One region of the Dactylosporangium sp. NPDC006015 genome, then DNA from elsewhere that is predicted to be linked to it. Evidence: predicted binding sites of a transcription regulator. Region 1 holds the regulator's gene; the other holds the start of a gene.
What was found. Region 1 encodes HrcA, which represses chaperone genes, less so after heat shock. Its sites were predicted from a motif close to GGTTNGCACNCTCNNNNNGAGNGTGCNAACC; they were not measured.

Region 1 (3,409 bases):
CGCCGAGCAGGCCCTGACGGAGGCCGGGATGACGTGGTACGAGGTGTCGAACTGGTCCCGCGACTCGCCCTGCCGGCACAACGAGCTCTACTGGCGCGGCGGCGACTGGTGGGGCCTCGGGCCCGGCGCGCACAGTCACGTGCGGGGGGTGCGGTGGTGGAACGTGAAGCACCCGCACACGTACGCGGCGCGCCTCGCCGACGGTGCGTCGCCGGGGCACGCGCGGGAGGTGCTGACCGAGGAGGAGCGGCGCTTCGAGGACGTGCTGCTGCGGATCCGGCTCGCCTCGGGCCTGCCCCTGGCCGTCCTGGAGCCGCCGGCGCTGGAGGGCGCCCGCCGCTGCCTCGACGACGGGCTGCTGGAGGCCGGTCCGTTCGCCGAGGGCCGGGCCGTGCTCACGCTGCGTGGCCGCCTGCTCGCGGACGCCGTGGCCCGCGACCTGACCTGACCTGCCCTGACCTGAACTCAGAGGGGCCGGACATGGCGAGGGGCGGCTCGATGGCCGCCCCTCGAACGATCGGATGCCTTACTTGATGAAGCGGTACGTCATCGGGTAGCGGTACAGCTCGCCGCCGTTGGCCTTCATGCCCGCGATGATCGCGAACACGACGATGACGATCCACGGCACGATGAGCGTGAGGCCGAAGGTGCACACCGACAGCAGGGCGCCCACGAACAGGATGATGCCCCACGTGATGTGGAAGTTCAGCGCCTCGTTGGCGTGCGCCTTGACCGTGGGCGACTCGTTGCCCTTGGCCAGCAGCGCGATGAGCGGGGCGATGAAGCCGATGAAGATGCCACCGAAGTGCGCGATCAGGGCCCAGGTCTTCTCGTCGCTGTTCGCGTAGCCGACCGGGCCGGCGCCGGGGTATCCACCGGGCTGCTGGTATCCGTACTGACCCGGCTGCTGGTAACCGCCGGGCTGCTGGTAGCCACCGGGCTGCTGGTAACCGCCCTGCTGGTAGGCGTTCGGGTCCTGGTAGCCCGCGCCGCTGGTCGGCGGCGGGTAACCTCCACCGGAGACCGGCGGCTGCTGGCCGTAGTCCGGGCCCGGCGGCGGATACTGTGCCCCGCCCGGCATCGAATAGGGGTTGTTGGGGTCCTGCGGCACGCCGTACTCCCCGGGGCGAGGTGGTTCACTCATGGGGGCCACGGTAGGGGTACCGATCAACTATCGCCAGCGACGTGGCATGACTTCTTTTGGACAAACTTGGCGCAGACCAGTCCAATAGCGGCGGTTCGCACACATGACGATCATTCCGTGGGCGGCGCGGGCGACGTAGACTGGCACTCACAAAGTGGGAGTGCCAGTTTCTCGAGGAGGTGCGCATGGCTCTCGACGAGCGCAAGCTCGAGGTCCTGCGTGCCATCGTCGAGGACTACGTCGCCACCCAGGAGCCCGTCGGGAGCAAGGCCCTCGTCGAGCGGCACAACCTGCGGGTCTCGCCGGCGACGGTCCGCAACGACATGGCCGTCCTCGAGGAGGAGGGCTATATCCGGCAGCCGCACACGAGCGCCGGTCGCGTGCCCACCGACGCCGGCTACCGGCTCTTCGTCGACAAGCTGTCCCGCGTCAAGCCGCTGAGCCCCGCCGAGCGCCGGGCGATCGAGCGGTTCCTGATCGGCGCCGTGGACCTCGACGACGTCGTGCACCGCACCGTGCGGCTGCTCGCGCAGCTGACCCGGCAGGTCGCCGTCGTGCAGTATCCGAGCCTGTCGCGGGCCAGCGTGCGCCACTTCGAGCTGGTGCCGCTGTCCACCACCCGGCTGATGGTGGTCATGATCGCTGAGACCGGCCGGGTCGAGCAGCGGATGGTCGACCTGCCCGGCCCGATCCTCGCCGACGACGTCACCGAGCTGCGCCGCAGAATTAACGAGAAGCTCGTCGGCAAGCGCCTCGTGGACACCCCGCCACTCGTCCAGGCGCTCGTCGAGGAGTCCGGGCCGAGCCTGCGCCCGCCGATGACCGTCCTGTCGACCGTCCTGCTGGAGACCCTGGTCGAGCGCACCGAGGAGCGGATCGCGCTCGCCGGCACCGCCAACCTGGCCCGCGGCGGCCTGCTGGACTTCCAGGGTTCGCTGCGGCCGATCCTCGAGGCGCTCGAGGAGGAGGTCATCCTGCTCAAGCTCTTCGGCGAGGTCGAGCCGAGCATGACCCGGGTCCGCATCGGCGACGAGAACGAGATCGAGGACCTGCGCAGCGCGTCGATCGTGGCGACCGGCTATGGGCCGGGCTCCATCGTGGTGGGCGGCATGGGTGTGCTCGGGCCGACGCGGATGGACTACCCCGGAAACATCGCCACGGTGCGTGCCGTGGCACGCTACGTCGGCGATCTGCTGGGACAAGGTTGAACCTCATGGACGAGTCAGGGGCATAGGACTCAGTGGCGAAGGACTACTACGGAATTCTCGGTGTCAAACGGGACTCCACGGCCGACGAGATCAAGCGCGCTTACCGGCGGCTGGCGCGCGAGTTCCACCCGGACGTCAATCCCGATCCTGTGGCACAGGAGAAGTTCAAGGAGATCAACGCGGCCTACGAGGTGCTGTCCGACCCGCGTAAGCGGGAGATGGTCGACCTCGGCGGCGACCCGCTCGCGCCCGGTGGCGGCGGGGCCGGCCCGCAGGGCGGGGCGTTCGTAGGGTTCCAGGACATCATGGACGCGTTCTTCGGCACGACCGCCAGCCGCGGGCCTCGCCCGCGGATCCGGCCGGGCGCCGACGCGATCCTGCGGCTGGACCTCGACCTGCACGAGACCGCGTTCGGTGTCGAGGCACCGATCACCGTCGACACCGCCGTCGTGTGCAGCACCTGCACCGGCGCCGGCACCGCGCCCAACACCCACCCGACCACCTGCGAGATCTGCGGCGGTCGCGGCGAGGTCCAGTCGGTGCAGCGCACGTTCCTCGGCCAGGTCGTCTCGGCCCGGCCGTGTTCGGCCTGCCAGGGCTTCGGCACCGTCATCCCGCACCCGTGCGCGACGTGCGGCGGCGACGGCCGGGTCCGCACCCGCCGCACGCTGACCGTGAAGATCCCGTCCGGCGTCGAGGACGGCATGCGCATCCGCCTCGCCCAGCAGGGCGAGGTCGGCCCCGGCGGCGGCCCGCCCGGGGACCTCTACGTCGAGATCCACGAGCGCCCGCACGACGTGTATTCCCGCAAGGACGACGACCTGCACTGCCGGGTCACCGTCCCGATGACGGCGGCGGCCCTCGGCACCCGGCTGACGATCAAGACCCTCGACGGCGAGGAGACGGTCGACGTCAAGGCCGGCACCCAGCCCAACCAGACGCTGCGCATCCGCGGCAAGGGCGTCCCGCACCTGCGCGGCACCGGCCGCGGTGACCTGCACGTCCACCTCGACGTGCGCACCCCGACGCGGCTGGAGCCGGAGCAGGAGAAGCTGCT
Region 2 (3,409 bases), on a different contig from region 1:
TCCTTGCCCACGACGATGCGCCGGGCCCGGCCGAGGACCTCGGTGCCGACCGACTCGAGCTTGTAGCCCAGCTCGGGGGCCACGAGCTCGGCGCCGGTGAGGATCGAGATGTCCTGGAGCATGGCCTTGCGCCGGTCGCCGAAGCCGGGCGCCTTGACCGCGACGACCTTGAAGGTCTTGCGGATGGCGTTGACCACCAGGGTCGACAGGGCCTGGCCCTCGACGTCCTCGGCGATGATCAGCAGAGGCTTGTTGTCCTTGACGATCTGCTCCAGCAGCGGCAGCAGCTCCTCGATCGCGGCGATCTTCTGGGTGGTGACGAGGACGTAGGTGTCCTCGAGCACCGCCTCCTGCGACTCCGCGTCGGTCACGAAGTGCGGGGAGATGTAGCCCTTGTCGAACTGCATGCCCTCGGTGACTTCGAGCTCGGTCGTGAGGGTGGAGCCCTCCTCGACCGTGATGACGCCGTCGCGGCCGACCCGCTCCATCGCCGAGGCGATCAATTCGCCGATGGTGGCGTCCTGCGCGGAGATGGTGGCGACCTGCGCGATCTCGGTGTGGCTGGCGACAGGGGTCGCCTTGTCCTTGAGCGCCTTGACGACGGCGGCCGTCGCCAGGTCGATGCCGCGCTTGATGCCCGCCGGGTTGGTGCCGGCGGTAACGTTGCGCAGACCCTCACGGACCAGCGCCTGGGCCAGCACCGTGGCGGTGGTGGTGCCGTCGCCGGCGACGTCGTTGGTCTTGGTGGCGACCTCTTTGACCAGCTGGGCGCCGAGGTTCTCATAAGGGTTGGTGAGCTCGATCTCTTTCGCGATCGTCACACCGTCGTTGGTGATGGTCGGGGCACCGAACTTCTTGTCCAGGACGACGTTGCGACCGCGCGGGCCGAGCGTGACCTTGACCGTGTCGGCCAGGCGGTTGACGCCGTGCTCCAGCAGGTGCCGCGCATCGTCGGAGAAGCTCAGGATCTTCGCCATGCGTGTGATGTCCCTTCAAAGCGACACCGCCCCGGCCGCAGCGCTCCTGCGCACGGGTCCGGGGCGGTGGCCACTGATCTACTTGGTCTGGGTCACTTCTCGATGACCGCGAGGACGTCACGGGCGGAGAGCACGAGGTACTCCTGGCCGCCCCACTTGACCTCGGTGCCGCCGTACTTCGAGTAGATGACGGTGTCGCCGACCTTGACGTCGATCGGGACCCGGTTGCCCTTGTCGTCGATGCGACCGGGGCCCACAGCCTGGACGGTGCCCTCCTGGGGCTTCTCCTTGGCGGTGTCCGGGATGACGATGCCCGAGGCGGTGGTCGTCTCAGCCTCGTTGGCCTGGACCAGGATGCGGTCCTCGAGCGGCTTGATCGCAACCTTCGTCGCGGTAGTCACGGGCATACCCTCCTGGGGTATCGATTTCTTACGCTATCGAGTGCCCGGTGAAGCCGTCGTCGCGGGTGCCGGCTCCAGCCGGTTGGCTGGCACTCTCATGTCGAGGGTGCTAATCGGAGGTTATGTCGCGGGCTAGCACTCCGTCAAGGAGAGTGCCAAACACGCCACGAAATCACCCGTCGTCGGCTACGCGACGGACAGCGGCCCGACATCACATACCGATCTACGCTCACCTGTATGAAGAGGCTGCTCGGCACGTTGATCGTCGCGACCCTGGCCATGGGGTCCCTCGCCGCCTGCGGCAAGAAGGACGGCGGCGACGTTGCCGCGGAGGCCAGCAACGGCCCCTCGAACTCGGCCGAGTTCGGCGAGGGCCCCGGCGGCGCCTCGGCGTCGCCCGGCGGTGGGGGCACCGGCGGGACCGGCGGCACCCAGGATCCGGTCGCGGACAAGAGCGCCGCCGGACCCACCTATCCGGGTGACGCCAAGGGCTACTGCCAGGCCGCCGTGTCCGCCTGGACCAAGAACGACATGAACCGGATCAAGCAGCTCGCGAGCAGCGGCGCCGTGTCCAACTTCCAGTACATCGAGAAGGGCGCCGACCACAACTGGAAGTACGTGAAGAAGGACGGCTCCGAGTGCGTCCTGCGCAACGACCACGGCGACCAGCTCCAGGTCACGGTCGACGAGCACAACCTGGGCAAGCCGCAGGCCATCACCGACGTCGTCATCGAGAAGACCGAGTACCCGTCGGACGCGTCCAGCTACGTGCAGAACTTCATCAACGCCTGGTACAACGGCAACACCGCCCGGATGGCCAGCTACTCCAGCCAGTCGATCGCCGGCAGCTACGGCGGCAAGAAGGCGCCGCCGAACTGGACCGAGGGCCAGCCCAAGGAGGACAAGGGCGACTACTGGCTCGTGCACGGTTCGTCGAACGCCGGCGACAGCTATACCTTCAAGGTTCGCAAGAGCCTCGGCAAGGCCGGGGGCATCCTAGGGATTTCATAGACGCATGCTCGAACAGGCGATCCAGGCCGCGGCCGCACTCCCTGACGGCGACCCGCTCGCCGCCGCGTCGGCGCTGCGGGCGGCCGGCTTCCCACCCGACCTCGCCGCCGCCGCGCTCACCCAGGTGGCGCTGCGGCGCAAGGCGGTCACGAAGTTCGGCGCCGACGCGGCGGTGATGCACTTCACCCGCGCCGGCCTCGAGCAGGCGACCAGGGCTCCCGTCGCGGCCCGGCGGGCGGCCCGGCTCGCCGCCGCGGGCGCCACCCGGGTCGCGGACCTCGGCTGCGGCATCGGTGCCGACACGATCGCCTTCGCCCGCGCCGGGCTGCGCGTGCACGCGGTCGACGCCTCGCCGGAGACGGCCTCGACGGCGTCGGCCAACGTCCACGCGTTGGGGTTGGCGGCCGGTGTACTGGTGGAGGCCCGCGACGCGACCGAGGTGCCCCTCGACGAGGTGGACGCCGTGTTCTGCGACCCCGCCAGGCGCACGTCCGGCGGGCGGCGGGTGTTCGACCCCCGCGCCTACTCGCCGCCGTGGGACTTCGTGGTCGGCCTGGCGGCGCGGGTGCCGATGACGGTGCTGAAGCTCGCGCCGGGCATCGACCACGCGCTGCTGCCGCCCGGCGCGGAAGGGGAATGGGTCTCGGTCGACGGTGACGTGGTCGAGGCCGCCGCCTGGTGCGGCCCCCTCGCGGCCGCTCCCCGCCGCGCGACCCTGTTCCAGGGATCACAGGTCTTCTCGCTGACCGGTTCCGGCACGACCGCCGCACCTGTCGGACAGGTCGGAAATTTCGTGTATGACCCTGACGGGGCGGTGGTGCGGTCGCATCTCGTCGCCGAGTTCGCCGCCACGGTCGACGGCACCATCGCCGACCCGACCATCGCCTACGTCTACACCGCCTCTGCCGTGCCGACCCCGTTCGGACGCTGCTACGAGGTGCTCGACCAGCTGCCGGTGGCCCTGAAGCGGCTCCGGGCGGCGCTGCGCACCCTCGACGTCGGCTCCCTGACGATCCTGAA

Region 2: the regulator HrcA is predicted to act here: its motif matches at 1,463-1,493, upstream of groES (co-chaperone GroES).

Annotation. Positions count from the first base shown of each region.
Region 1 is NZ_JBEXUD010000007.1:88,505-91,913, forward strand. It holds gene hemW (radical SAM family heme chaperone HemW) at 1-448, shown strand, start outside; gene ABZ321_RS14500 (DUF4870 domain-containing protein) at 527-1,144, opposite strand; gene hrcA (heat-inducible transcriptional repressor HrcA) at 1,330-2,352, shown strand; gene dnaJ (molecular chaperone DnaJ) at 2,385-3,409, shown strand, end outside.
Region 2 is NZ_JBEXUD010000005.1:138,431-141,839, reverse strand. It holds gene groL (chaperonin GroEL) at 1-977, opposite strand, end outside; gene groES (co-chaperone GroES) at 1,070-1,384, opposite strand; gene ABZ321_RS11320 (hypothetical protein) at 1,616-2,389, shown strand; gene ABZ321_RS11315 (class I SAM-dependent methyltransferase) at 2,394-3,409, shown strand, end outside.